One region of the Thalassiella azotivora genome, then DNA from elsewhere that is predicted to be linked to it. Evidence: predicted binding sites of a transcription regulator. Region 1 holds the regulator's gene; the other holds the start of a gene.
What was found. The regulator LexA, encoded in region 1, represses DNA repair genes until DNA is damaged. The targets are predictions, from matches to a motif close to TCGAACANNTGTTCGA.
Positions count from the first base shown of each region.

Region 2: the regulator LexA is predicted to act here: its motif matches at 1,097-1,112, upstream of ACYVQV_RS07790 (LysM peptidoglycan-binding domain-containing protein).

Region 1 covers NZ_BAAGTX010000006.1:94,844-109,480, reverse strand. The annotation lists gene ACYVQV_RS05900 (ABC transporter substrate-binding protein) at 1-693, opposite strand, end outside; gene ACYVQV_RS05895 (helix-turn-helix domain-containing protein) at 874-1,425, opposite strand; gene ACYVQV_RS05890 (DNA polymerase IV) at 1,625-2,677, opposite strand; gene ACYVQV_RS05885 (SpoIIE family protein phosphatase) at 2,674-6,033, opposite strand; gene bfr (bacterioferritin) at 6,157-6,636, opposite strand; gene ACYVQV_RS05875 ((2Fe-2S)-binding protein) at 6,518-6,832, opposite strand; gene ACYVQV_RS05870 (GOLPH3/VPS74 family protein) at 7,040-7,777, shown strand; gene ACYVQV_RS05865 (nitroreductase family deazaflavin-dependent oxidoreductase) at 7,823-8,269, opposite strand; gene ACYVQV_RS05860 (OsmC family protein) at 8,347-8,847, opposite strand; gene ACYVQV_RS05855 (MBL fold metallo-hydrolase) at 8,940-9,737, shown strand; gene ACYVQV_RS05850 (LysM peptidoglycan-binding domain-containing protein) at 9,710-10,165, opposite strand; gene lexA (transcriptional repressor LexA) at 10,552-11,298, shown strand; gene ACYVQV_RS05840 (UdgX family uracil-DNA binding protein) at 11,314-11,946, opposite strand; gene ACYVQV_RS05835 (DUF7218 family protein) at 12,151-12,423, shown strand; gene ACYVQV_RS05830 (nucleoside hydrolase) at 12,439-13,449, opposite strand; gene ACYVQV_RS05825 (aminotransferase class V-fold PLP-dependent enzyme) at 13,468-14,571, opposite strand.
Region 2 covers NZ_BAAGTX010000009.1:44,007-58,643, reverse strand. The annotation lists gene crtI (phytoene desaturase family protein) at 1-587, shown strand, start outside; gene ACYVQV_RS07795 (Rv2175c family DNA-binding protein) at 591-908, opposite strand; gene ACYVQV_RS07790 (LysM peptidoglycan-binding domain-containing protein) at 1,317-2,783, shown strand; gene pknB (Stk1 family PASTA domain-containing Ser/Thr kinase) at 2,894-4,825, shown strand; gene ACYVQV_RS07780 (DMT family transporter) at 4,839-5,786, shown strand; gene ACYVQV_RS07775 (hypothetical protein) at 5,884-6,576, shown strand; gene ACYVQV_RS07770 (class I SAM-dependent methyltransferase) at 6,641-7,537, shown strand; gene ACYVQV_RS07765 (GNAT family N-acetyltransferase) at 7,465-8,013, opposite strand; gene ACYVQV_RS07760 (aminotransferase-like domain-containing protein) at 8,315-9,724, opposite strand; gene ACYVQV_RS07755 (pyridoxamine 5'-phosphate oxidase family protein) at 9,803-10,531, shown strand; gene ACYVQV_RS07750 (molybdopterin-dependent oxidoreductase) at 10,622-11,224, opposite strand; gene ACYVQV_RS07745 (threonine aldolase family protein) at 11,221-12,282, opposite strand; gene ACYVQV_RS07740 (class II 3-deoxy-7-phosphoheptulonate synthase) at 12,319-13,659, opposite strand; gene ACYVQV_RS07735 (pyrophosphate--fructose-6-phosphate 1-phosphotransferase) at 13,766-14,637, shown strand, end outside.

The DNA of each region.
Region 1 (14,637 bases):
CTGGATGCCCGCGTCCCACAGCCGCATCGTGACGAAGTCGCCGCCGAGCGGGCGCATCGCGGTGGTGTTGCTCAGCCAGCCGGTCCACACGTCCACCTGGCCGGTGGTCAGCGGGACGACGTCCGCGCCGATGACGACGACCTCGACGTCGGCGGGGTCGATGTCGTTCTTGGCCAGCAGCGCGGACAGCAGGACCTGCCCGGTCGCCTGGGTGCCGACCTTCTTGCCGATGAGGTCGCGCGGCTCGTTCACGGGGTTGTCGGGCAGGGACACGTAGGCGTACGGGTGCTCCTGGACGCCGACGGCGAACGCCTTGACCGGCACCCCCTGGGACCGGGCGAGCATGAGCGACGGGCTGGAGCTGACCTCGCCGAGGTCGTGCTGGCCGCCGCCGACGAGCGCGACGCCGTCGATGCTCGGGCCGCCGGGAGAGATCGACAGGTTGATGCCGTTGTCCGCGTAGTAGCCCTTGGACATGGCCACGGCCTCCCCGAGCTGGCCCTCGCTGATCAGCCACCCGAGCTGCAGCGACAGGTTCTCGGTGCCACCGCCGGAACCGCCGCCGGTGTTGGCGTCGCGGGCCGCGTCGTTGCAGGCGGCCAGCAGGGTGGTCCCGCCGACGGCGCCGCCGATGACGAGGCCGGAGCGGGTGAGGAAGCTGCGACGGGTGAAGGGTGCGGGGGTCGTGGTCATGGTGATGATCCGTTCCTCCGTGGTCACGGTGGGTGACCTCAAGTGGGTAGGGGTGCGGAACCGTCGGCGGTCGACGGCGTGAGGGTGTGACGATGCGACTCCGCGTGACGGAGCGTGAGCAGCGAGCGGTGGCGCTGCCTGCCGGACCGCTCGGCGCTGGGGGCCGGCGACCCGGACGGGTCAGAAGGTGGGGGGTGTGATGACCCAGACGGCGGTGACGGGTTCCGGGCCGGGGTTGCGGTACCAGTGCGGGGTGGTGCTCGGGTAGGTGATGGAGTCACCGGGCCCGAGCTCGTGCCGGACGCCGTCCAGGTAGACCTCGTGGCGGCCGGACAGGACGAGGCCGAACTCCTCGCCGGGGTGGGTGAAGGGCGTCTCGGAGGTGTCGTAGCCGGCGGGGGCCTCCACCCAGATCGACTCGAGCGCGCCCTCGAGGTTGGGGGTGAGCAGCTCGTGGAGCGCGTCGATGCCACCGGCGTTGTGCACGTCGAGGCTGCGGCGCTCCGCCGCACGCACCACCGGCGACGTCTCCTCCGCGGTGTGGAAGAGACGCCCGATCGGCACGTCGAGCGCGTGCGCCATCTGCACGAGCGTGTTGAACGAGGGGTTGCCCCGGCCACGCTCGATCTGGCTGATCAGGCCCATGCTGACCTCGCTGCGACGCCCCAGCTCCTCCAGCGTCAGGCGCCGCATCTTGCGCAGCGTCCGCAGCTGGGTCCCGACGGTGGCCATCAACGCCTCGGTGTTCGGCCGCCCGGGGAGGGTGCCGCCGGCCTCGGTCGCTTCCGCGGTCACGCGGTCCTCCGATCGGGTGTGGTCGGGCTCACGTCTTCACTAGACCATCAGTTCTTCAGTCACGTCAACGCCCGAGTGGCAACGAAATGAAGTTTTCACAATCTGGCGAGTTTGGTGACCCGCCGGTAACCCGGACTCACCGCCGCCCCGGTCCGAGCCGGCTGCCTCCGTCGGCGAACTCGGCGCGCACGCCCAGCAGCCGCACCGGCCGGCCGGCCTCGAACCGCTCAAGCACGGCCAGCGCGGCGTCCCGCAGCGCGCCGGCGTCCTGCGTCGGCTCCGGCAGCGGCGCGCTGCGGGTCTGGGTGAGGAACGGCGCGTACCGGACCTTGACCGCGACCCGGACCGCCGGCCGCCCGTCGTCCACGACGTCGCGGGCCACCCTCGCGGCGAGAGCGGTGAGCTCCGCGCGGACGGCGTCCCAGTCCGTCAGGTCGCTCTGGAACGTCGTCTCCCTGCTGTGCGAGCGCGGCACGTACGCCTCCCCGTGGACCTCGCGCCGACCGACGCCGCGCCCGACCGACCGGTACCAGGGGCCCATCCGCGGCCCGAGGCGCGCGGCCAGGACCGCCTCGTCCGCCTCGGCGAGCTGGCGGACCGTGGTGACGCCGAGCTCGGCGAGCTTGCGACGGGTGGCCCGGCCGACACCCCACAGCGCGTCGGGCGGTTCGTCCCCGACGTGCTCGAACCAGGTGCTGCGCGTGATCCGGTGCACGCCAGCGGGTTTGGCGAACCCCGTCGCGGTCTTGGCGCGCAGGGTGTTGTCGCCGATCCCCACCGAGCAGCGCAGCCCGCTGGCCGCCAGGACGGCGTCCTGCAGCCGGCGCGCGAACGCCTCGGGCTCGTCGGCCTCGACACCGAGGAACGCCTCGTCCCAGCCGAGGACCTCGACCACGGCGTCGTGCGCCCGCAGCGTCTCCATGACCACCGCCGACGCGGCCTCGTACGCCGGGGCGTCGACGGGCAGGAAGACCGCGTCCGGGCACTTGCGGGCGGCCACGCGCAGGGGCATCCCGGAGCCGACGCCGTGCTCACGTGCCTCGTAGGACGCGGTCGAGACCACGCCCCGCTTGGTCGGGTCGCCGTCGCCGCCGACCACCACGGGCAGGCCGGCCAGCTCCGGGCGGCGCAGGACCTCCACGGCCGCCACGAACTGGTCCAGGTCGACGTGCAGGACCCACCAGGTCACGCGGGGCAATCTGCCCGCGTCGCCGCGTCCTCGCCATGCACGGGCACGTCACCGGCACCGTCACCGGCCGTCGACCGCCCCGCACCGGCCACGGGCGCCGGCTCCGGGTCGTACTCCACCACGAGCATGGCCAGGTCGTCGGCCAGCCGCTGCCCGGCCCGGTCCTGGACCTCGGCGAGCACGTTGCCCAGCACCTGGCCGACGTCCTCCCCCAGCAGCGGCGCGGCGACCTGCTCGAGCGCCAGGAACTCGCCCGTGGCACGGTCGCGGCTCTCGACCAGGCCGTCGGTGTACAGCAGCAGCCGGTCGCCGGGGACCAGGCGGATCGCCCCGGGCTCCGGGTCCGCGCCGAGCCCGAACGGCAGCGCCGACGGGGTCTGCAGGACCTCCAGCCGGCCGTCGTGCGCGCGCAGCAACGGCGGGTGCCCGCAGCTGACGACCCGGCACCAGCCGTCGTCGTCGAGGTCGACCATCAGCGCGGTGACGAAGTCCTCCGGCCCGAGGTAGGGCCGCAGGCGCTGGTCGACCTCCCGGGCGACGTCCGCCAGGTCGTCGTGGTCGGCGGCGGCGGCGCGGAACATGCCGAGGACGACGGTCGCGAGCCGCACGGCGTCCAGGCCCTTGCCGCGCACGTCGCCGATGATCAACCGGACGCCGTCCTCGCGCGGGACGACCTCGTAGTGGTCGCCGCCGATCAGCGCGTCGCGACTGGCGCTGACGTAGGTGCCCTCCAGCCGCACCGGACCCAGCCGGTGCGGAACCGGCGCGAGGATCGCGTGCTGGGCGACCTCCGCCACCCGGCTGACGGAGGCCAGCTGCGCCTTCTGCATCTCGAACGCTCGCGCGTTCTCCACGGCCACGGCGGCGCGCTGGGCCAGGTCCTCCAGCAGCGCCTGGTCGGCGGTCGTGTACTGGCGTCGGGACTCCGCGTAGTACAGCTGGATCGCCCCGAACGTCCCCGTGCGACCGGTCAGCGGCACCGTCAGCGAGCTGCGGACGCCGAGACCCCGGGCCGCCTCGAGCAGGTCCCCCTCGAGGCCGGCGAGCTCCAGCAGCTCGTCGGTGACCACCGGGGTCAGCTCGCTGACCCCGGTGCGCACGACCTGGGCCGCGCCCCTGGTGTCGTCCAGCAGGCCGGGGAAGCGCGAGATCAGCTCCCGCGCCCACGCCACCCGCTGCGGGTCGACGTGCGCGACGGCGACGGGCTGCAGCCGGCCCGACTCGCGGACGGTGATCGCGCACCAGTCGGCCAGCCGGGGGACGACGAGGCGCGCGACCTGCCCCAGGGCGTCGCGGTAGCCGTCCACCTGGGCCAGGACGGCGCTGGCGTCGGCGAGCAGCGCCAGCTTCTGCGAGGCCTCCCGCGCCGCCGACAGCGCCCGGGCCCGGTCCACCGCCTGGGCGCAGGTGTCGGCGAGGGTCTCCAGGAACCTCAGCTCGGCGACGTCGCTGACCTCGGTGCGGTCGGTCAGCGTCAGCGTCACCGCGCCGATCGGCCGGTCCCCGACGGCCAGCGGCAGGACGACCAGCGACCCGGCCTGCGCCGGCTCGGCCGCCAGCAGCGGGTAGCGCTCACCGAGCTCGAGCCGGTCCGGCACGACGACGACGCGCCGGCTGCGGATCGCCTCGCTGACGGGCAGGTGGGCGTCCAGCGAGAACGCCCCCCAGCGCTCGTGCAGGCCCACGGACCCGCCGTTGGAGCGGATGAGGTGCACCTGGTCGCCCTCGACGAGGGAGACCGTGGCGACGCTGGCGCCCAGCGCACCCGCGACGTGCGTCACGATCATCTGGCAGACGGCGTCCACGTCGCCGGCACCGGCCATCTCCGCGGTGACGCGCTGCAGGCGCTCGAGCCGGCGCGCCAGCCGCTCGGCCGAGCCGCGGGCGTCGCGCTCGGCGCGGTGCAGCGCGGTGCGCTCCATCGCCAGCGACGTCTGCGCCGCCAGGGCCAGCAGGAACGTCCGGTCGTCCTCGTCGAAGGCCTGGGGCTCCTCGAAGCTGAGCCGCAGGGCGCCGGCGACGGCGCCCTTGACCTCCAGCGGCAGCGCGCAGATCGCCGCCGTCCCCGGTTCCACGTCGGCCAGCCGCGGGAACCGCTCGTCGCGCTCCGCGGGAGTGCGGACCCAGACCGGCTCCCCCGTGCGCATCGCGGTGGCGGCGGGCAGGTCGTCGTCCGCCGTCTCGTCGCGCAGCCGCTCGACGACGTCCCGCCCGTAGCCGACGGCACCGGAGACCTCCAGCGCGCTGCCGTCCCGCACGGGGATCAGCAGGCCCCCGCCGGAGGCCCGCAGCGCACCGGCACCGGCGCGCACCACGACCCGCGCGGCGTCGGGCCAGGTCATCACGGCGGCGAGCTCGGCGGTGAGTCCCTGCAGCCGGGACGCGCGCTCGGCGGTACGGCGCGCCGCGGCGACGGATCCCAGCTCGTCGAGCAGCCGCTGCTCCAGCGTCAGCACCCGGGCGGGCGTCCGGCCCGCGCGGCGCTCCCGCAGGCGGCCGGTCAGGCTGTCCACGTACCAGCGCACCAGGACCTTGTGCTGGGGCGGCGCCGGCTGGGTCAGCAGCAACCCGGAGCGGGAGAACGCGTCCGCCTCCTCCAGCGCCTCCAGGTAGCGCTCCGCGTCGTCGACCTCGGCCGCGGGGAGCGTGACCACCAGGTGGGTGCGGTCGCGGTCCCGGCGACGGGCCTCCACGGCGGGGCGGGTCAGTGCCCGCCGCCCCGCGACGAACCGGCCGGTCAGCACGTCGAGGACGTCGTCGACCCGGCGCGGCAGCGTCGGGCCGCGGCCGGAGCCGCCACCGACGCGCAGCAGCATCAGCTCCCGGACGAGGTTCTCCACGTGCGCCTTGGTGTCCAGCACGAGGGCAGTGGGCACCTCGCCGAGGTCCACGGTGAGCGTGCCCGCGGTCCCCGGCTGCACGAGCTCCGGCCCACCCGGACGCCGGCGACCGGACGCGTCGGGGACGGGGTCCGCCGCGCCGTCGGGGGCCAGCTCGCACCACACGACCTTGCCGCCCGGCATCGGCGTGGCGCCCCAGCGGTGCGACAGCGTGTCGACCAGGGCCAGCCCGCGGCCGGTCATCGACTCGCTGGACGGCGTCCCGAGCACCGGCAGGTGGCGGCCGGAGTCCTGGACCTCGATCCGCAGCACCTGCGCCCCGGGGACGATCCGCAGCACGGCGGTGGACCCGGTGTGCAGCAGGGCGTTCGTCAGCAGCTCGGTCGCGACCAGCGTCGCGTCGTCCGCCAGCACCTCGAACCGGCCGCCGACCAGCACCTCCGCGGTGGCCCTGCGCGCCGCCGGGACCGCGTCCGGGTCGCCCGCGATGGCCACGACCTCCGCGCCGTTGCCCACGTGCACCTCCCCACCGGCCCGCCGCAGGGGCGGACGTCGAGGGATCAGCGTAGGCGAGCGGGGACGCAGCGTGATGGTTCGTTAGCCCGGGTGGAGCATGCTCGCGCGGAACGGGCCTGCGGGTCAGCCGGGCGCGTGCCCGGGCTCCATCTGCTGGGCGAGGTACTGGCCGATGCTGATCCGCTCGATGGCGTCGAGCTGGCCCTCGAACCAGTCGGCGTGCTCCTCCTCCTCGCGCACCATCTCCTCGAACACGGCGGCCGTGCCGTGGTCACCGAGGTCGTGGCACTCCTGCGCCGAGGCGTTGAACTGGGCGACGGCGGCCTTCTCGCTGTCCAGCGCGAGACGCAGCATCTCGTGGGCGTCCTCGCCGACGGTGATGGGGTTGAGCTTCTGCACGTTCGGGTGCCCGTCGAACATGAGGATGCGGTTGATCAGCGCGTCCGCGTCCTTCATCTCGTCGATGGACAGGTCGTAGAAGACCTTACCCAGCCGCGAGAAACCCCAGTTGTCCAGCATCCTGGCGTGCAGGAAGTACGTGTTGGTGACCGTCAGCTCGAACGTCAGCGCCGAGTTGAGCAGCTCCACCACTCGCGGGCTCACGGGTTGCATGCGGGACCTCTCCCCTCGACGGCGTGTGCGCGACGCCATGCTGGCAGAGGACGGCCTTCACCGTGAAGACGCAGCCACCGCAGCTCTGCCCCGCACCCGTCCGTCGGCACAGCTCGGCCAGCGTCGAGGCGCCGTCGTCGACGGCGGCCCGCAGCTGGCGGTCGCTGACGACCTCGCAGTGGCACACGATCACGGAGGCAAGGCTAGCCTAAGTCTCGCTGTGGTCGATGTCGCTGTCCCGACCCGCGGGACGGCGGCGGGGGCGCGGGTCCGTCGCGAGGGGGAACCGGTCGACCGCCCGGAGGGTCGATGCCCACGAGAGCGACCCCGCGCAGACTGGGCGCGGACGGGAACGCGGACCGGGCGGTGCCCGGCGACGAGGAGGAGGCCCCCTGTGAGCACGTCCCCACCGACCGGTGACCCGGTGCGCCACCCCCTGCTGCTGGCCGAGGAGCTCCTCCTGCTCTTGCTGGACGAGCACACCGGGCGCCCGCTCGTCGACGGCAGCCGGCTCGACCCCGCACTGGCCGGCGCCGTCCTCGCCGAGCTCGCCCTCGGCGGTCACGTCGTCGTCTCCGACGGGACCCAGCACGGGGCGGACGGCGGGCCGCTGCCGGTCGGGCGTCTCCTCACCACGGGCGCACCGGCCCCCGCGGACCCCCTGCTCGGCGAGGCGCTCGCCCGCGTGGCGCACCGGTCGGGCAGGAAGCCCCAGGACGCGCTCGGCCCGCTCGCCCGGGGTCTGCGGGAGGGCCTGCTGAACCGCCTGACGGCCGCCGGGATCGTGCAGGAGCGGGAGGGCCGCGTGCTGGGGCTGTTCCGCACGCGGGCGTGGCCCGAGACCGACCCCCACCCCGAGCAGCGGGTCCGGCACCGCCTGCGGTGGGTGGTCCTGGGGGGTCACCCGGGTGACCCCCGGACCACGGCGCTCGTCGGCCTGCTGGCTGCGGTCGACGCGTTGCACAAGGTCGTCCCCGACGGGGACCGCAAGGCCGTGGCGCGGCGGGCGAAGGACCTCACGTCGGCCGACTGGGCGCCCGCGGCGGTGCGCAAGGCCGTGGAGGAGGTCGACGCCGCCGTGATGGCCACGGTCATCGTGGCCGGGACCGTCGCGGCGACCACCGCGACCTGACCACGGCGCCGTCGGTCGTCGCCCTGCCCAGGCCCGGCGCGCTTCTCAGGCGGCCACGGGCTCCAGCAGGAGGATGGGGATCAGCCGGTCGGTCTTGGTCTGGTACTCCGCGTACGGCGGGAAGGCCGCCACCGCGCGCTGCCACCACTCCTCGCGCTCGGGGCCGTCGAGCTCGCGGGCGACCACCTCGGTCTGGGTGGTGCCGTCCCGCAGGAGGATGCGGGGGTTCGCGACGAGGTTGTGGTACCACGCCGGGTGGGACGGCGCGCCCCCCATCGAGGCGACCGCCAGGTACCGGCCGTCGTGCTCGACGCGCATCAGGGGCACCTTGCGCACGCCGCCGGTCCGGGCGCCACGCATCGTCAGCAGGACGGTCGGTCGGCCCTGGATCAGCGGGACGGACGTCCCACCGCTGCTCTCGTACTGCTCCACCTGCCGGCGGACGAACTCGCTGGGGCTGGGCGTGTAGGCGCTGTCCTCGAGTCGGGTCACGTCGTCATTCAACGCGACGGGCTCACGCGCGCACCACCCACCGCGCCCGCGGGCGCGTCCTGCACCGGGCTCGGAGTTCAGTCCACGACCACGGTCACCGGCGTGCCCAGCTCCACGGTGCGGCTGACGGTGCACGTGCGGTCGTGCGAGGCGGAGACGGCCCGGGGCAGGACCTGCCGGGCCGCGTCGCCGTCCGCGCCGTCGGGGAAGCGCAGCCGGAAGGTGACGGTGATGTCGCGCAGGCTGTTGCCGTCGGCGTCGCGGTGCTTGTCGGCCCCGACGACGACCTCGAAGTGGTCGGCGGGGCTGCGCCTGCCGGTCACGACGTCGACGTCCACCGCCGAGCACCCGCCGATGGCGGCCAGGAGCAGCTCCACGGGGGTGAAGTCGGCGCCCGCGGTGCTGCCGAACCTCAGCTCACCGCCGCGGGCGTTGCGCGCCAGGTAGACGCCGGTGTCGAGGCGGCTGAGGGTGACCTCGCGGTGGGTGTCCGCGGCGGTCGTGTCGGCGGCGGTCGTGTCGGCGGCGGTCGGGTCGGCAGCCGTCGGCGCAGGCTGCGGGGAAGGGGTCTCGGCCATGGGACCCACTCTCTCAGGGCACCGGCCCGGTCGGCAGCGCCGGCGCGGTCGGCGGGACCTGACCGGTCGGGCTGCGGCGTACCGTCCGTCCCGTGAGGTGGGTGGAGGTCGCGGACGGCGTGCTGCAGGGCAGGTACGACCCGTTCGACGTGACGGTCGGGGTCGTCAGGGGCGAGGACGGCCTGCTGCTGGTGGACACGCGGTCCTCGGCCCGCGAGGCCCGCCGGCTGCTGGAGGACCTCGTCGTGTTCGCGGTGCCGGTCCGGGCGGTCGTGCTCACCCACGCGCACTTCGACCACTCCTTCGGCACGCACCGCGTGCTCGCGTCCACGGGGCCGGTCCCGGTGTACGGCCACGAGCGGCTCGCGGGTCACCTCGACGCCTACGAGCGGCCCGACCTGGAGCGGTGGGTGCGCGACGGTGACGGTCCGGTGCCTGGTCTCGGGGAGGTCCGGCTCGTCGAACCCGACCAGGTCGTCGTCGACGAGCACCGCGTCCTCCTGGGCGACCGGGAGGTCCGGTTGTGGCACCCGGGTCGCGGTCACACCGACCACGACCTGGTGGTGCACGTCCCCGCCGCGGGGTGCTGGCTGGTCGGTGACCTGGTCGAGGAGTCGGGGCCCCCTTCGGTCGGCGCGGACAGCGACCTCAGGGCGTGGCCTGCGACGCTCGGGCGCCTGCTCGGACGGATCGGCGACGGTGACGTCGTCATCCCCGGTCACGGCGCGGCGGTGGACCGGACCTTCGTGGAGCAGCAGCGGTCGCACCTGCGCGAGCGCGCTGCCGGGCCCCGGACGCCGGGTGAGGGAGTCGGGAGCCAGGACGCCGGGACTTGGGACGCCAGGAGGCAGGACGTCGGGGGTCAGGACGTCGGGACGAGCAGCACCTGACCGGCCTGCAGATTCGAGGTGCTCAAGGCGTTCAGCGACCGGATCTCTGCCACGCGGTCGCGGACGTCGCCCTCGGCGTCCTGCTCGAGGGCGATCGACCAGAGGGTGTCCCCGGGCAGCACCGTCACCGACGCCAGGCCGGTCGGCTCGGCCGCCGTCGTCCCGCCGGTGGCCGTCTGGGCGCCCAGGACCCCCAGCCCGGTCACGACCAGCAGACTCGTCAGGGTCACGACGAGGCGACCGCGCCGCGTCAGCCGGAGCGGCCGCTCCGCACGCGCGGGCCGAGCCAGCCGCGCCCGCGACGCGTGGCCCGGCGCCGGCTCGGTGCGGCTCGACGTCCGCCGGCTCGGGAAGGACAGGACGAGGGCGTCGACGTCCCGTGGCGGGCACCCGCCCGTCAGGCGGACGTCCAGGGTGGCTGCGCTCATGGTCCCTCCCGCTCCTCGTCACCGGCTGAGCCGGGTCGAACTCGTGTTCGAGTCGAACACAGGTTCGATGTCTAGCACACCTGTTCGAACGAGTCCACCGCTCTCGCCGTGAGCAACCGCCTCCCGGTCCGCCGGTCGGACCCGACCTGCAGCAGCCACTGCAGCAGCCACCACCGACAGCCCGGCCCGCGACGGGTCACCCGATCGGAGCAGCGCCTCGCATGACACGCAGTCGAACACCTGTTTGAACCCAGGGGTCCGTCGGACTACGGTGATCACCAACGGCACGGCGAGTCGGTGCAGGCGGTCTCGGCGTGCGCGCGGGGTCCGGTCAGGCGGGTGTGCGGGCGGTTCGGGTGCGGCACCCGACCACGGGAGGAGCGAGGGTGGCCACGAGGCGGAGCAGGACGAGCGGCAGGACGAGCAAGGGCACGGCGACCGACGGCGCGGTACCGGTCGGCCCGCAGGTGGAGGCGACCGTGCACGAGCTGCCCGATGCGGCCGACGGCACGGACCTCACGCCGCGCCAGCGCAAGGTGCTCGAGTGCATCAGCGAGGCCGTCACGCGCCGCGGGTACCCGCCGAGCATGCGGGAGATCGGGGAGGCGGTCGGCCTGACCAGCCCGAGCAGCGTCAGCCACCAGCTGACGGCGCTGCAGCGCAAGGGCTACCTGCGGCGTGACCCGAACCGCCCACGCGCGATCGAGGTCGTGACACCCGGCGCCGTCGACGAGACCGGCTCCGGCGACGACCGCCCGGCGCCGTCGTACGTCCCCGTCGTCGGCCGCATCGCCGCCGGAGGGCCGATCCTCGCCGAGCAGGCCGTCGAGGACGTCTTCCCCCTCCCCCGCCAGCTCGTGGGTGACGGCGAGCTGTTCCTGCTCAAGGTGGTCGGCGACTCGATGGTGGACGCCGCGATCTGCGACGGCGACTGGGTGGTGGTACGCCGCCAGCCCGTCGCCGAGAACGGCGAGATCGTCGCCGCGATGCTGGACGGCGAGGCGACCGTCAAGACGCTGAAGCGTCGCGACGGCCACGTCTGGCTGCTGCCGCACAACCCGGCGTTCGAGCCGATCCCCGGCGACGAGGCGACCGTGCTCGGTCGCGTCGTCGCGGTGCTGCGCAGCGTCTGACGCGGTCCACGCCGCTCAGCCGAGGGCCGCGGCCGCCACGGCCAGATCCTGCACGAGACCGTCGAAGGCCTCGTCCCGGCGGTCGCGGGCACGCAGGACCGCCGAGGGGTGGACGGTCGCCACGGCCTGCGGTCCCGATGGGGACGGCCAGGCCATCACCACCCCCCGCTGCCGGGTCACCGCGAACGACGAGCCGTAGACCGCCTTCGCCGCGGTGGCCCCGAGGAGGACGACGACCTCCGGCCGCACCACCGCCAGCTCCTTGTCGAGCCACGGCCGGCAGGCCGTCAGGTGCGCCAGGTCCGGCGTCCGGTGCAGCCGCCGGCGACCGCGGGTCGGCGTGAAGCGGAAGTGCTTGACGGCGTTCGTCAGGTACACGGTGCCGGCGTCCAGCCCTGCCTCCGCCAGCGCCTTGCGCAGCAGCCGTCCGGCTGGTCCGACGAACGGCTCGCCCTCCCGGTCCTCGACGTCACCAGGCTGCTCACCGACGAGCACCATCCGCGCCCTGGCGGGCCCCGAGGAGAACACCACCTGCGTGGCGTCCTGGTACAGCTCGCACCCGCGGCACGCCTCCGCCGCCCGCCTCAGGGTGGAGACGCCGACCCGACCCCCCGACGGCACCCACTGCTGCGCACCCGGACGCTCCACGTCCTCACCACCCCGGCGTCGCGACGGCTGGGCCGGCGCCCTGCCCGGGGCGCGTCCACCCGCGCGCCGGCCACGACCGGACGCTACGACCGGCCGGGACCTCGTGCGACCCGACCTCAGGAGGCCGGCTGGAGTGGCCGGTCACGACGAGCGGGTGCACGGTGAGAGGGCGCTCCACGCCCAACCGACGAGGAGGAGGAGACCGTGCCCGGTCAGAAGGACCCCGGCCCCAGCGTCAAGGACCCGGAGCTGTACGAGAAGCTCCGGGACGAGGGGAACTCGAAGGAGAAGTCCGCCCGGATCGCCAACGCGGCGAGCAACAGCAGCCGCAGCGACGTCGGGGAGAAGGGCGGCAGCTCGGGCTCGTACGAGGACTGGACGGTCGACGACCTGCGTGGCCGAGCGGCCGAGCTGGACATCGAGGGACGGTCCTCGATGACCAAGGACGAGCTGATCGACGCCCTGCGCAACCACTAGCCGCGCGCGGGCGGCTCAGCGCGGGCCGCCGCCGAGCCGGGCGAGCGCCAGGACCACGTGGTCCCACAGGAGGGTGGTGTCCACACCGGTCGCCACGTGCACCGGGACGGCGCCCGGCCCGGCGGTCCCGAGGTGCAGCCGCCCCGCCCGCGGACCCTCGACCTGCACCCTCACCCCACCCGGCACCGTGCGCAGCACCTCGGGACGGGCCGCCGCGACCACGGCGACGGCGTCGTGCAGCGGCGGGTGGGCGAGTCCGGCGTCGCGTCGGTACCGCGTCTCGTGCGCCAGCGCGAACGCCACCAGACGGTCCAGGAGCTTTGCGTGCGCCGCGTCCCGCGCCGTCCCCCGGATCCGGTCGACGACGCCGTCGTCGACGAGCGCCCCGAACGTCGCGTCCAGGCCGCACACCGTCGCCGGCACCACCGGCCCGACGCCGCGGGCACCAGGGACGCCGCACAGGACCGTGCGCACAGCCCTCGGGTCGGCGCGGGCGTTCGTCTCGACGTCCGGCAGCCGCCCGCCGCCGGGGCGCGGCTGCTCCCACACCCGTCCTCCGCGGGTGCCCACCACGCCCGGCCCGAGGACCCCGCCCATCCACACCAGTCGTCGGACCCGCGAGAGCAGATCAGGCTTGGACACCGCGACCTCGGCCGCCGAGGTCAGTGGTCCGGTCACCACCAGGACGCACCCGCCCGCCCGAGCCGGTGACCGGTCAGCCGCGTTCCGGGGCACCTGCTGGAGCGCCCGGGCCAGGCCGGCCGCGCCCGTGCCCGCCACCTGCTCCCCCGCGTCCTCGGGCCGCAGGAGCTCCGGCCCCGTCCCCGACCTCCCGCGGATCGCACCGAGCAGCGCGCGCACCCGCTCCGCCCCGGTCTCGTCGTCCGGCAGCGCGCCCGTCACCGTGACCGCCCGCAGGTCCAGGTCGGGGTGCCCGGCCGCCACCGCGACCGCGACGAGGTCGTCCTCGCGGGCGTCCACGTCGAGCACCACGGGCACCGGCGCCGCGCCGGGCGGACGTGGCACGGGCTCCTCCCCAGGTGGTCAGCGGCGCGTCAGCGTGCGGACCACGAGGTCCACGTCGTCCTCGTCGTTCCACAGGTGGAACGCCAGGCGCACCCTGCCGGCCCGGCCCGCGACGCGGGCACCGGCGTCCAGCAGGCGCGACCGCAACGTGCCGTCCGGGTCGTCCAGGGACACGACGGCTCGACCGGCGGGCGGGAGGTCCAGCGCCTCACGCACCCGGTCGGCCAGGCCGGCGTCCCAGCGGCGCACGTCCTCGGCCGGGACGGACCCGAACAGCTCGAGGGCCGGCACCGTCCCCACCCACGGCATCCACGCCGGGGAGACGTCGTACCGGCGGGCGCTGTGCGCGAGCTCCATGCCCGGCCCGTAGCAGGAGTCCCACACCGACTCGCCCGCGTACCAGCCAGCGTGCAGCGGACGCAGCGGGAACCGCTCCTCCAGCCGCGGGGCGACCGTGAGGAACGCACTGCCCCGGGGGGCGCACAGCCACTTGTACGCCGAGCAGACGGTCAGGTCGAAACCGCCCGCGTCCACCGGCATCCAGCCGGCGGCCTGGGTGAGGTCGCAGAACGTCAGGACGTCGTGCCGGGCGGCGGCCTCGCGCACGGCGACGGCGTCGGCGAGCGAGCCGCACGCGGACTGGGCGAGGGAGAAGGCGACCAGCGTGGTCGACGGGCGCAGCGCCTCGGCCAGCCCGTCCAGCGGCACGTGCCGGACGGTGACGCCCCGGTCGGCGTGCACGAGGAAGGGGTGCACCATCGAGGAGAAGTCGCCGTCGACGCAGACGACCTCGGCGCCGTCGGGCAGCGCGGCGGCGACGAGCCCCGCGGCCACGGACACCTGCGACCCCACGGCCACCCGGTCCGCCTCCACGCCGACGAGACCGGCGTACGCGGAGCGGGAGCGTCGTACGGCCTCGTCGTAGCCGGCCGGGGTGGCCCTGCCCGCGGCCCACTCGTCGAGCGCGCCGCGCAGCGCCGCCTGGACGGTCCGCGGCGGCAGACCCGCCGACGCGGCGTCCAGGTGCCCGGGGACCCGGTCGAACGCGGCGCGCGCGGCCTCGAGAGCACCCGGCGTCTCGCGGCGGTCGAGGGAGGGGGTCGCGGTCGTCGAGGTCGTCACCCCACCAGTGCACCGCGCGGTCGAGGGATCACACAACCGACAGTCAGGTCTCCCACCCATCACCGA
Region 2 (14,637 bases), on a different contig from region 1:
GGTACTCCCCCTCGTGCTGGCTGATGCTGGCCGGGTCCTCGACCGGGTACCCGGGCCTGGCGCACCACACGATCTCGTTCGGCCACGCCTGGAAGGGCGTGTTCGACGAGCTGACCTCGGGCCGGCTGATGTCGGACCCGAGCGTGCTGGTCAGCGCCCCGTCGGTGTCGGACCCGTCGCTGGCCCCGGACGGGCGGCACAGCTACTACGTGCTGTTCCCGACGCCGAACACGACGGCGGGCATCGACTGGGGGCGGGTGGGCCCGCGGTACCGCGAGCACGCCCTCGCGACGCTGGAGCAGCGCGGCTTCCCCGGTTTCGCGGACGGGATCGAGGTCGAGGACGTGACGACCCCGGCGGACTGGGAGGCCCGGGGGATGGAGGCCGGCGCGCCGTTCGCGGCGGCCCACACGTTCCGCCAGACCGGCCCGTTCCGGCCGGGCAACCTGTGGGGGCGCAACGTGGTGCTCACCGGCTCGGGCACCCAGCCGGGTGTGGGGGTGCCGATGGTGCTCGTCTCCGGTCGGCTCGCCGCCGAGCGGGTGACCGGCCGGGACCGGTCCTACCGCTCGCGCGCCTGGCGCTGACGATCAGAACGCGAGCGCCTGCGCCCTGCGGCGGATCTCCGTCTTGCGGCCCGCCCTCAGGTTCTCCACCGGCGTCCCCGGCAGTGTCTCGTCCGGCGTGAACAGCCACACGAGCGCCTCCGCGGTGCCGTAGCCGGAGTCGGCCAGCACGCTCAGCGTGCCCGGCAGCTCCGGCATGGGCTCGGGGTCCACGAGCGCACGGGGGACGCTCAGCACCCGCGGGTGCCCCCGCCGGACGGCGGCCAGCACGTGGTCGTCGAGCATCCGGCGGACCCGGCGCAGGTCCACCCCCAGGTGCTCGGCGACGTCCGGCAGGGTCATCCACTCGTCGACGAGCTCCTCCAGCCGGGCCGCCGGGTCGTGCTGCTCGTCCTGCGGGTCGCGCCGCGTCTCCTGCTGCTCCACGCGACCGAGGGTAGTGACGGGGCGGCGGCCTCGCCGTGGGGGCGCCCGCCGGCCGGGTCGGGACCGCTCGGGGGCGTGCTCGGGTGGACCTTGGAGAGAGCCGTTCACACGGGCGTACGAATGACATCGCTGTCGTTCCGTGCCGGGGTGGAGTTGCTGTACGTTCCCCATCGGTCACCGTAGTCACACGAGCACCGAGAGTCGCCACACGGCACGGTGACCACCCACGGCCCAGCAGCACCACGGGCCGCTCCGACCACAGCAGTGACCGCACAGCAGTGACCACAGCACCCGGGGTCCGCCCCACCGTTCCGAGGAGGCCGCATGCCGCAGCACGCGACCGCAGGCCGCGTCACCGTCGGCGCCGGCAGCGCACGCACCCACCGACGCTCCCCCACCCCGGGCGCCCCGCTCGCCCTGGCCGCCGTCCTCGGCTCGTGCGTGCTCGCCGCGCCGGCACAGGCCGAGCCCGCTACCACGGACGCCGAGGGCACCCGGCCCGTGACCGGCCCCCAGGACCCGCAGGCCGCGACGCCGTCCGCCCCGGCGGTCCGGACGCTGACCGCCGCGGCCCCCGTCCGCGCCGCCGGTCCCACGTACACCGTGCGGCCGGGCGACACGGTCAGCCACATCGCGGCCCGCAGCGGCGTCTCGTCGGCCGCGATCATCGCCGCCAACGGGCTGGACCGGCGCGGCTTCATCCGCGCCGGCCAGGTCCTGACGCTGCCCGGCGCCGCCGGCTCGGCACCCGCCGCCCCGGCGAGCAGCGGCACCCGGCACACGGTGCGGGCCGGCGAGACCGTCAGCCACATCGCCGCCCGCACCGGGGTGTCGTCGGCCGCGATCATCGCCGCCAACGGGCTGGACCGGCGCGGGTTCATCCGCGCCGGCCAGGTCCTGACGCTGCCCGGCGGCTCGCCGGCCGCGGCGCCGGCACCGGCGTCGACGTCGGCGTCGGGCGGGTACACCGTCCGCGCCGGGGACACGCTGAGCCACATCGCCGTCCGCTCCGGCACCACCGTCGCGGCGCTTCGCGCCGCGAACCCCGGGTTGGACGCACGCGGCACGATCCGCGTCGGCCAGCGCCTCACGGTGCCGGGCGGATCGGGCGCCTCCGCACCGGCGTCCGCCCCCGCGGCCACCCCGACGTCGCGCTACACGGTCCGCAGCGGGGACACCCTCAGCCACATCGCGGCCCGCACCGGCACCACCGTCGCGGCGATCCGCGGCGCCAACCCGCAGCTCGACGCCCGCGGCACCATCCGCGTCGGCCAGACGATCTCGCTGCCGTCCGGCACGGCCGCGCCGATGGCGAACAGCTTCGCCGGGCGGACCTACCCCGACTCCACCGTCGCGGCGGCCACGGCCAACCGCGACGCGCTGGCGTCCCGGTCCGTGCCCAGCCGGGAGCAGATGCGGCAGATCATCGCCGACACGGCCCGGCGGTACGGGGTCGACCCGGCCCTGGCCCAGGCCATCGGCTTCCAGGAGTCCGGCTTCAACCAGCGGGCCGTCTCGCCCGCCAACGCCGTGGGGGCGATGCAGGTGATCCCCTCCTCCGGCACCTGGGCCTCGCAGATGGCGGGACGGCGGCTCGACCTGCTCGACCCGCACGACAACGCCCTGGCCGGCGTCCTCATCCTGCGGGCGAACCTGCGGGCCGCCGACGACGAGGCGCAGGGCATCGCCGCGTACTACCAGGGCCTCGCCGGGGTGCGGAAGAACGGGATGTACCCCGACACCCGCCGGTACGTCGCGAACGTCCAGACGCTCGCGGCCCGCTACCGCTGACCTCCCCCGGCAGGGGGCGCCCCTCTGACACGGCGCCCGGCGGCTCCTCGGACACCGCGCGCGGCGCCGCCTCCCCGGAGGCGGCGCCGCGTCGCCGTACACTCGCCGGCGTGGACAGCACGATCGCGGACCCCCTCGTCGGCCGGGTGGTCGACGGGCGGTACGCCGTCACGTCCAAGATCGCCCGTGGCGGGATGGCCACGGTGTACCTGGCCACCGACACGCGGCTGGAGCGCGAGGTGGCGCTCAAGGTCATGCACCCGCACCTCGCCGACGACGACCAGTTCGTCGCCCGCTTCCACCGCGAGGCCAAGTCCGCGGCCCGGCTCTCCCACCCGAACGTCGTCGCCGTGTTCGACCAGGGCGAGGACGGCGGCGCCGTCTACCTCGCGATGGAGATGGTCGACGGCCGGACCCTGCGCGACCACCTGACCCGGCACGGGCCGCTGTCCCCCGGGCAGGCGCTGGAGGTCCTCGACGCCGTCCTGGACGCCCTGGCCGCCGCCCACCGCGCCGGGATCGTGCACCGCGACGTCAAGCCCGAGAACGTGCTCGTCACCGACGACGGGCGGATCAAGGTCGCCGACTTCGGGCTCGCCCGCGCGGCGACCACCTCCACCAGCGGTGCCACCACCGGGATGCTGATGGGCACGGTGGCCTACCTGTCCCCCGAGCTGGTGACCCGGGGTGTGGCCGACGCCCGCAGCGACGTGTACGCGGCCGGGATCCTGCTCTACGAGGTGCTCACGGGCCGGCAGCCGATCACCGGCGACGTGCCCATCCAGGTCGCCTACCAGCACGTGAACTCCGGCGTGCCAGCGCCGTCCGGTGTCGACCCGGGCCTGCCGCGCGAGCTGGACGACCTGGTGCTCTGGGCGACCGCCCGCGACCCCGACGAGCGCCCCGCGGACGCCGGCGCGCTGCTCGGCGAGGTCCGGGCGCTGCGCCGCGGGCTGCCCGAGTCGGTGCTCGACCGCGACCCCGACCCGCAGGACGTCCCGGCGGTCGGAGCCGGCGACGACGTGCCCGGTGCGGGCGCGACCATCGCGATCCCCCGCGAGCGGCGTGCTCTGGCGCTGCCGGTCGACGAGGAGGACGACGGCGGGGTGGACGGCGGTGTGGCGCCCGGTGACTGGGGCTACGGGCCCGGCGGCCACCGTCGCCGGCGTGGCCTGGTGGCGCTCGTCGCGGTGCTCCTCACCGCCCTGCTGGCCGGCGTCACCGCCTGGTTCTTCACCGCCGGCCCCGGCGCGTACACCACGACACCGGACGTCGTCGGCCAGCCGGTCGCCCAGGCCGAGCAGGTGCTGCGCACCTCCGGGCTGGAGCCCGAGCAGGTGCCGCAGTACCACGAGGAGATCCCCGCCGGGACGGTCATCCAGACCCGGCCGGGGCCCGGCGGCGACGTCCGCAAGGGCGGCGGCGTCGAGCTCGTCGTCTCCCAGGGGTCGGCGTTCACGGCGATGCCCGACCTCGTGGGCAGCACCCGCGAGGACGCCGTGGCCGTGCTGGAGGAGAACGACCTCGCGGTCGGCGAGGTCACCGAGGACTGGAGCGAGGACGTTCCGCAGGGTTCCGTCGTCGCCCAGTCGGTGCCGGCCGGCGAGACCGTCCGTCGCACCCTCGAGATCGACCTGCAGGTGTCCCGGGGGCGCGAGCCCATCGACGTGCCGACCGTCACCGGCCAGCCGCGGGCCGACGCCGAGCGGGCGGTCACCGACGCGGGGCTGACCACCACGGTGCGCGAGGAGTTCTCCGAGACCGTCGAGCGCGGCACGGTGATCAGTCAGGACCCCGAGGGCGGGACGCTCTTCCGCGGTGACCCGGTGGAGCTCGTGGTCTCCGCCGGCCCCCCGCTGGTCGAGATCCCGCAGGTGCGCGGCAAGCAGTCCGAGGAGGCCACGCGCATCCTCGAGGCCGAGGGCTTCGTCGTCGAGGTCCAGCGGCTGGTGACCGGCGGCTTCGACACCGTGCTGGGCAGCTCGCCCGGCGCCGGCGAGCAGGCCCCGAAGGGCAGCACCGTCGTCCTGCGGGTCGTCTGAGGCGGACCCTGAGGTGACCACCGGGCTCCGGCCCTCCACGACGACGTCGGCGACGCTGGGCCTGACCCTCGTCACCGCCGTCTGGGGGTCCACGTTCTTCCTCATCAAGGACGTCCTGGTCGTCCTGCCGGTGCTGGACTTCCTCGCCGTCCGGTTCGTCGTCGCCGCCGCGGTCATGGTCGTGGTGTTCTGGCGGCCGCTGCGGGCGCTGGACGGCCGCGCCTGGCGGCGCGGCGCCGCCCTCGGGGTCGTGTACGGCGTCGCGCAGATCCTGCAGACGTGGGGGCTGGAGACCACCGACGCGTCCGTGTCCGGCTTCATCACCGGCATGTACGTCGTCCTGACCCCCGTCCTGGGGGCGGTGCTGCTGCGGCAGCGGACGCCCGCGACGACGTGGGTGGCGGTGGCGCTGGCCACCACCGGGTTGGCCGTCTTGAGCCTGCGCGGCCTCGCCGTCGGGACCGGTGAGCTCGTCACCCTCGCGTCGGCGCTGGTGTACGCACTGCACATCGTCGGTCTCGGCGCGTGGTCGACGCAGCGCGACGCCCTCGGCCTGTCGACCGTGCAGATGCTCGCCATCGCCGCGGTGTGCGTCGCCGGCGCGGCGCCGGGCGGCGTCGTCCTGCCCCCGGACGGCGCGTCCTGGGCGGCGGTGCTCTACATGGCGCTGGTGGCCGGTGCCGGCGCGCTCATCGTGCAGACGTGGGCGCAGGCGCACCTGACCGCGACCAGGGCCGCGATCGTCATGACGACCGAGCCGGTGTTCGCGGCCGTGTTCGCCGTGCTGCTGGGTGGGGAGTCCCTCACGGCGCGGCTCCTGGCGGGCGGCAGCCTGGTCCTGCTGGCGATGTACGTCGCCGAGCTCGGGCCACGGCTCGCCGCCAGACGGGCCGGACGGCGCGCCCGCGAGCCGCTGGCCGTCGAGGACCCGCCGTCGGAGGCGCTGCACCACGAGCCCTGACATGCCGTGGGGGCAGCGTCGGCGTATCAGGGGCACGCGTTCGCTGCTCATCTGCCCCGGCAGCGTGCCCGTGGGTGGCACGGCCGAGGGAGCGGACATGAGGAACGCGTTCGTGGGCACGCGGCGACGGCTGGGGCTGGCCGCCGCGGGGATGACCGGGCTGGCGCTGGTGGCGGCGGGGACGACGGCCGCTCCGGCGACCGCGATCCCCCTGTGCGACGTCCCCGAGCCGCCGCCGGTCTGCGACCCCTTCCCCGACCCCGAGCCGGACCCCAGCCCCTCGCCGACACCGACGCCCGTCACGAGGGCCGAGCTGGTCGGTGTGCAGCTGAACGGTCAGCGGTCGATCTACATCCAGGGTGCCTACGGGTACGCGCAGACCTACTCCGCCCGCATCGAGATCCGCCGCACCTCCGGCACGGGACCCGTCACGCTCGGGCCGTTCTGGCTGTGGGAGCGCGACGGCTCCCTGTCGAACGGGGACTTCCTCAACCGGATGGGCGACAGCTACCTCGGCGACGGCACCGGGTACGTCACGTTCGCGCCTGGGGAGACCGTCAAGTACCTCTACGGGCGGCTGAACTGCAAGGGCGACGCCGCCCGCCCCGACGAGAGCACCGTGTTCGGGGTGAACCCCGGTGGCGCGGAGGTCTCCAGCGGCGAGGGGTACGACCACTGGATCCTCGGGATCAACCCGGCCGAGGTGAACGTCCACTGGGGCGTCCCGGGCGCACCGCGGGACGTGTCGAACGAGCTGTCGGTGCGTTGCATCGTGCCGTACTACGGCTGAGCGTCGGACCGACCTGTCCGCGCCCGGCCGCGTCGCGTGGCGTCGCGTCGCTACCGTGGCGGGTGTGGACGACGGACGTCGAGGACCGCCGCGGGCGACCGCGGCGGTCTTCGACGACGCCGCTGCGACGTACGACGCGACCGGCACACCGTGGTTCGGCCCACTCGCCGTCCGGCTCGTCGAGCACGTGCAGCCGGCGCCCGGGGGCCGCGTGCTCGACATCGGGACCGGCAGGGGTGCGGTCCTGCGAGCCGCCTCCGACGCCGTCGGACCGAGCGGGCTCGTCGTCGGGATCGACCTGTCGCGGGAGATGGCCGCCAGGACCTCGGCCCAGCTGGTGACGGAGCCGGTGAGCACCCCCGCGGCCGTGGTCGTCGCCGACGCCGTCTACCCGCCGGTCGCCAGCGGCTTCGACGCGGTCCTCGGAGGCAGCGTCGCCCAGTTCCTGCCGGAGCCGGAGGCGGCGCTTCGCTCGTGGGCCGCCCTGGTCCGGTCCGGTGGTCGACTGGGGCTGAGCTGGTGGGTGAGCGAGGACGAGCGGTTCTCGGACCTCGAGGCCGCGGTCCTCCGGCACGTGCCCTCGCGGGCCCGTACCGCTCGGCCCTTCGCCGGTGACGTCGCAGCCACCGACGCACTCGTCGCCAGCGCAGGGTGGACGGGCGTCAGGACGGCGGTGGACGCGCACGAGACGGTGTTCGCCGACGTCGACGCCTGGTGGCGATGGACCTGGTCGCACGGCCAGCGGCGCGCGTGGGAGGCGGCCGCTGACTTCGAGGCGCTGCGCCGGGACGTCGACGCCGAGCTGGATCGGCTCATCGAGCCCGACGGCTCGTTGCGCTACCGCCCGCAGGCGGGGTTCACCACGGCCACGCGCGGTGGCTCGGACCGTCAGACCATCAGGTCCTCCCAGACGAGTGGTGTCGTCACCCCGGACTCCCAGTCCCGCCGCAGGATGCCGTAGGCCACCGAGGCGACCGGCTCGCCCCCCTCGACGGGCCAACCCTCCCGGTAGTGCGCCTCCTTCAGCCAGCCGCACCGCACGAACGTCTTACGCATCGCGATGTTGTCTTCACGGGTCTGGCCCTCGAACCGGTTGACGTCCGCCATGGTCTCGAAGACCAACGCCGTCGCTACCCGCAGCGCGTCGAGCCCCAGACCTCGACCGCGCACCGGGCCGTCCAGCCTGAGGTCGAACAGCGGTGCCCGGTCCGTGAGGTCCTCGAGCCTGAGCACCCCGATCCGGCCCAGGTCAGGGTGCTCGACCCAGTAGGCCTCGTTGTCCTCGGATCGGTAAGCGCCGTCGTGGATGGCCCGCTCGACGTCCTGCGCGGTCGGCCGGGTCCGGACGTGGAACGGGAACTCGTTGCGCGTCATGAAGTCCACGAGCGCGGGGCGGTCGGCGCCGTCCGGGTCGAGACGCGTCAGCGAAGTCGTCACGGTCGACCAGCGTAGGTGCCCCGAGCCGCACGCCGGGCGGGCTGGTGAGCGGGTGGTCGACAGCGCGGAGCCGCCTCGGCCTTGGACGGGATGCGGCTGCGGCTGCGGCTGCGGCTGCGGCAGAGTGGACGGGCGGCCGCCACGGTGACGCCGCGTCGCTCCGTTCTGCCGGACGAGGCCTCGCAAGACCTGCCGTCGTCGTACCGCACTCGCGTGCCTGGTCGTCGGCGCGACCGCGCCACTGAACCCGAACAGCGTTCGCCAGGCGACGGGGGCCGGCGGTTCGCCTGCGCAGACCTGCTCACCGAGCACTGACCCGTCCAGCGGAACTCATCCCTCGAAGGACCTCACACAGAGCCTCAGCGTCCTCGACGAGGACGCTGAGGTCGCGCGTCGCGTAGCCGAGGACCAGCGCTGGTGCGTGACGTCGGCTCTCCTGCGACCAGGTGTAGTCCCCGATGGTCCGGACGGTGATGCCGCAGCCGGCGGCGGCGGCCCGCGCGTCGTCCTCGCTGACCCCGGTGGGGAGGTCGACGACGAGGTGGGCGCCGGCCTCGTCGCCACGCACGAGCAGACCGTGCGCCGACAGCACGCCCACCAGGGCGCCTCGCGCGGCGGCGTGCACCCGACGGGCGCGGCGCACCTCGCGGTCCAGCTCGCCGGAGCGCACGAAGCGGCCCAGGGCAGCGGCGAGCAGCGGGTGCGCGACCTCGTGCGCGCGGGCTCCAGCGGCCAGCGTGGACACGACGTCGGTCGGGGCGACCAGCCAACCCAGCCTGCTGCCGTGGCCCAGCACCTGGCTGGTCGTGCCGAGGTGCACCACCCGGTCCGCGGCGAGTGACGCCAACGGCGGCAGCGGCCCGACGTCGTACCGGAACTCGCCGTCGTACTCGTCCTCGACCACCCAGAAGCGTTCTGCGGCAGCGCGTTCGAGCAGCTCACGTCGACGGTCGAGGCGCATCCGCCCACCGAGCGGGAACTGGTGGGCGGGTGAGCAGAGCACCGCGCTCACGCCCTCCGGGACCGTCTCGACCACCAGCCCGCCGCCGTCCACCGCGACGGGCACGCAGGTGGCACCGGCATCGGCGAGGGCCGAACGACCTCGCCCGTACCCCGGGTTCTCGACGGCCACCCGTGGGCGCTGACGGGCGCCGCCGAGCAGGACCCGACCGACCAGTCCGAGCGCCGCCGTCGTCCCGGCGGTGAGCAGCACCTGGCCCGCACCGACGGCCAGGCCCCGCGTGCGACGCAGGTGCTCGGCCACCGCGGCGCGAGCCGGTTCGGGACCGGCCGCGGGGAAGGCGGTGAGCGGGTCCTCACGCGATGCGGCGGCCAGAGCCCGGCGCCACGCCCGCTCCCCCGCCGGGGACGGCCTGCGCACGCCGAGGTCGAAGGCGTCCCGACCCCGGCTCGTCGCGGCCGGCGCGACGACGTCGACCGGTGGCGCGGATCGCAGCGGCGACCCCTCGGCCACGTAGGTGCCCGAGCCGTGCCGGCCGACGAGGTAGCCCTCGGCGTGCAGCTGGTCGTAGCCGGTGGAGACGACGATCCGGCTGGTACCGAGCGCGGCGGCGAGCCTCCGGGACGACGGCACCCGCTGGCCGGGGGCGAGCCGGCCGTCGTCCACGGCGGCTCGCACGCCGTCGGCGACCTGACGCCACAGCGGCACGTCCGACCCGTCGTCGAGGACCAGTGGCAGGTCGACGTCCACACCGCCCCCAAGTGGCCTGATCGGATCACACCGGAATGGACCTGTCGCCCAGTCCACTACGACCGTACCGTCCTGCTCGTGACCGACACCGCCGTTCCCACCACGACCTTCTCGCAGCCGCCCTCGTCCCTGGAGACCGAGCGCACGCGGCTGGGCCGCAGCCGCCACCGCGGGACCTTCGAGCGCGACGCCGTCCACGCCGTCCTGGACGCGGCGCTGGTCTGCCACGTCGGCGTCACCGCACCGCACGGCCCGCTGGTGCTGCCGACCGTCCACGGCCGCGAGGGTGACACCGTGTACCTGCACGGGTCGGTCGCCGCGCGCTGGTTCGACGCCGCCGGGACCGACGTGTGCCTGACCGCCACCGTCGTCGACGGGGTGGTGCTGGCCCGATCCGGATTCCACCACTCGATGAACTACCGCAGCGTCGTCGTCCTGGGCCGGGCGCGCGCGGTCACGGAGCCGGAGGAGGTGGAGCGGGCGTTGCGCGTCATCACCGACCACGTGGTGCCGGGCCGCTGGGACGCCGTGCGCGCACCGAACCGCAAGGAGCTCGCCGGGACGGCCGTGCTGGCGCTCGACCTGGTCGAGGCGTCGATGAAGACGCGCAGCGGTCCCCCGGTGGACGAGCCGGAGGACCACGGGCCCGACGCCGCGTGGGCCGGCGTCCTGCCGGTCGCGACGGTGTTCGGCGACCCGGTCCCGGACGACGACACGACCGTCGAAGTACCGTCGCACGTCACCGCCGTCGCCGGCCGCCCCACCACCGAGCGCCACCTCTCCGCGGGGGTTACCCCGAGCACCTGATCACTCGAGCTGCAAGATCGTCAGACAGGATCGGCTGCTATCACGACCACGAACGTCTGACGATCTTGCGGGAGGGCGGCGGTGGAAGGCTCACTCCTGGTAGGAGTACCGCTCCTCGCGCCACGGGTCGCCGACGGCGTGGTAGCCGCGCTGCTCCCAGAACCCGCGCACCGGCCCGCTGAGGTACTCCAGGCCACGCAGCCACTTGGGGCCCTTCCACGCGTAGAGGTGCGGGACGACGAGGCGCGCGGGCCGGCCGTGCTCGGGTGACAGCTCCGCCCCGTCCACGTGCGTCGCGATGACGGCCCGGGGACTGAGGACGTCCTCCATCCGCAGCAGCGCGGAGTACCCGTACTCGGCCCAGGCGAGGACGTGGGTCACCGTGTCGGCCGGCGGGACGAGGTCCAGCAGCGTCCGCACCAGCACGCCCTCCCAGCGCCGGTCGAGGACCGACCACTTGGTCACGCAGTGCACGTCCCCGAGGACGGTGGCGCGGGGCAGGGCGAGGAACTCCTCCAGCCCGAACCGGGCGTCGCGACCGTCACGGGTCGCACCGGTGACGGCGAGCGTCCACGTCTCGGGCCGGAACCGGGGCACGCGCCCGTAGTGCTGGACCGTCAGCCGGTCGGCCCGGCGCTGACCGGGTGGCAGGACGCGTGGGAGCCCGTCGGGCACCGTCCGCGGTCCCGTCATCGACCGTCGTCCGCCGGCTGCTCGTCCTGCAGGATCTCGCTCATGACCGACGCAGCGTAGGCGACGGCCTCGTCGTCGACGTCGAGGTGGGTGACCAGCCGCGCGACGCGGCGACCCAGGACGCTGACCAGCACCCCGCGCTCCCCCGCGCGGCGGGCGAGCCCGGCGGCGTCGTCGACGTCCAGCACGACGATGTTGGTCTCGACGGCGTCGGCGTCCACGCAGCCCGGACGGGCGGTCGCGCAGGCCGTGGCGAGGTCACGGGCGCGGCGGTGGTCGTCGGCGAGGCGCTCGACGTGGTGGTCGAGGGCGTGGTGGCCGGCGGCGGCGAGGATCCCGACCTGGCGCATTCCGCCGCCGAGCCGCTTGCGGCGCACGCGGGCCTCGGCGACCTGCTCCCGGGAGCCGGTCAGCACCGACCCGACCGGGGCACCCAGTCCCTTGCTCAGGCACACCGACACCGTGTCCGCGCAGGCCCCGTACTCCACCAGGGGCGTCCCGGTCGCCACGTGCGCGTTCCACAGCCGGGCGCCGTCGAGGTGGACGGCGACCCCCGCGTTCGCGGTGAGCTTGCGCAGCCGCTGCAGCTCCTCCAGCGGCTGCACGACCCCGCCACCGAAGTTGTGGGTGTTCTCGACAGCCACGGCTGCAGTGGACACCTGGTACGGACCGGCGTCGGGCACGAGCATCAGGGCGACGACGTCCGCGTCGAGCCGGCCGGTCGGGCGGCCGGGGACGACGGCCGGCCACGTCCGCGTCGTCACCCCCGCGACCGCGGCGTGGGCACCGAGCTCGGCCCGCACGACGTGCGCGAGCGCGTCGCACAGCAGCTCGCGCCCGGGCGCCACGTGCAGGCTGACGCCGAGGACGTTGGCGAGCGACCCGGTGGGGGTGAACAGCGCCGCCTCGTGCCCGAGCAGCGCGGCGACGCGCTCCTCCAGGGCGTTGACGGTGGGGTCCTCACCGAAGACGTCGTCACCGACGGGCGCCTGCGCCATCGCCTCCCGCATCGCGGGGGTGGGCCGGGTGACGGTGTCGGAGCGCAGGTCGACGGGCACGCCGGCGTCCGTACCCCGCAACGAGTCGGCCACGCGTCAGCGGTTCCCGAGCATGTCCGCGACGAGGAACGCCAGCTCCAGCGACTGCTGGTGGTTCATCCGCGGGTCGCACAGGGTCTCGTAGCGCGTCGCCAGCCGGGCGTCGTCGATCTTCTCGACGCCGCCGAGGATCTCGGTGACGTCGTCCCCGGTCAGCTCGACGTGCACGCCACCGGGCACGGTGCCCAGGCCGCGGTGCACCTCGAAGAACCCGCGCACCTCGTCGATGACGTCGTCGAAGCGGCGCGTCTTGTACCCGCTCGGGGAGGAGAACGTGTTGCCGTGCATGGGGTCGGTCACCCAGGTGACCTGCGCGCCGGAGGCCGTGACCTTCTCGACCAGCGGGGGCAGGGCGTCGCGGATCGTGCCGGCGCCCATCCGCGTGATGAACGTCAGCCGCCCCGGCTCGCGGGTCGGGTCGAGCTTGTCGATGAGCGCGAGCGCGTCGTCCGGCGACGTCGTCGGCCCGAGCTTGACCCCGATCGGGTTGCGGACCCGGGACAGGAAGTCGACGTGCGCGCCGTCGAGCTGGCGGGTGCGCTCGCCGATCCACAGGAAGTGCGCGCTGACGTCGTACGGCAGGCCGGTGCGCGAGTCGATCCGGGTCAGGGCGCGCTCGTACTCCAGCAGCAGCGCCTCGTGGCTGGAGAAGAACTCCACCGTCCGCAGCGCGTCGAAGTCGGCGCCGCAGGCGGTCATGAACGACATGGCGCGGTCGATCTCGGCGGCGAGCGCCTCGTAGCGGGCGTTCGCGGAGTTGCCGACGAAGCCGCGGTTCCACTCGTGCACCTGGCGCAGGTCGGCGAAACCACCCTGGGTGAACGCGCGGATGAGGTTCAGCGTCGACGCGGACGTCTGGTACATCCGCAGCAGCCGGCGCGGGTCCGGGACGCGGGACGCCTCGGTGAAGTCGTAGCCGTTGACGGCGTCACCCCGGTACGCGGGCAGCGTCACGCCGTCGCGGGTCTCGAGGTCGCTGGACCGGGGCTTGGCGAACTGCCCGGCCATCCGCCCGAGCTTGATCACCGGCATGCTCGCGCCGTAGGTGAGGACGACGGCCATCTGCAGGACCGTCTTGATCCGGTTGCGGATCCGGTCGGCGGTGGCGTCGGCGAACGTCTCGGCGCAGTCCCCACCCTGCAGCAGGAACGCCTTGCCCTGGGCCGCCTCGGCGAGCCGGTCGCGGAGCTTGTCCGCCTCACCGGCGAACACCAGCGGCGGCTGGGCGGCGAGCTCGGCATACACCTCGTCCAGGACGGCACGGTCGGGCCAGGTCGGCTGCTGCTGCGCGGGCAGCGACCGCCAGGCGTCGAGGTCGTGGTCGAGGTGCGTGCTCACGCCATCCAGGGTAAGCGCCGTCCGGCGGCCTGGTGCCCGCGCGTCCGCTGGCCGGACAGGCGCGCGAGCGGTGCCGATCACCTGCCGATCTCCCTACGATGGCGCCATGACCGTCCGCCGCGTCGCCCTGCTCACCGCGGGGGGTTTCGCCCCCTGCCTGTCGTCCGCCGTCGGCGGCCTCATCGAGCGCTACACCGAGGTCGCCCCCGACGTCGAGATCATCGCCTACCGGCACGGCTACCACGGCCTGCTGACCGGGACGAAGGTCGTCGTGGACGACGAGGCGCGCGCCCGCGCGTCCGTGCTGCACCGCTTCGGGGGCTCCCCGATCGGCAACAGCCGCGTGAAGCTCACGAACGACGAGGACTGCCGCAAGCGGGGGCTGATCTCCGAGGGCCAGACCGCGCTGAAGGTCGCCGCCGAGCGGCTCGAGGCGGACGGCGTCGACGTCCTGCACACCATCGGCGGCGACGACACGAACACGACCGCGGCCGACCTGGCCCGGTACCTGCAGGAGCACGGCTACGGCCTGACGGTCGTGGGGCTGCCGAAGACGATCGACAACGACATCGTCCCGGTCGGGCAGAGCCTCGGGGCGTGGACGGCGGCCGAGCAGGCGTCGCTGTTCGCGCAGAACGTGCTGGCGGAGAACGGGTCCAACCCGCGGATGCTCATCGTCCACGAGGTGATGGGCCGCGGGTGCGGGTGGCTGACCGCGGAGGCCGCGCGCCGGTACACCGCCTGGCACGCCGAGCAGGAGTGGGTGCCGAGCATCGGCCTGTCCCCCGAGCGCTGGGCCGTGCACGCCGTGTACGTGCCGGAGCTGCACGTCGACCTGGACGCCGAGGCGGAGCGCCTGCGCGCCGTGATGGACGAGGTCGGCTGCGTCAACATCTTCCTGTCCGAGGGCGCCGGGGTGTCCGACATCGTCGCCCAGCTGGAGGCCGCCGGCGAGGAGGTCGCCCGCGACCCGTTCGG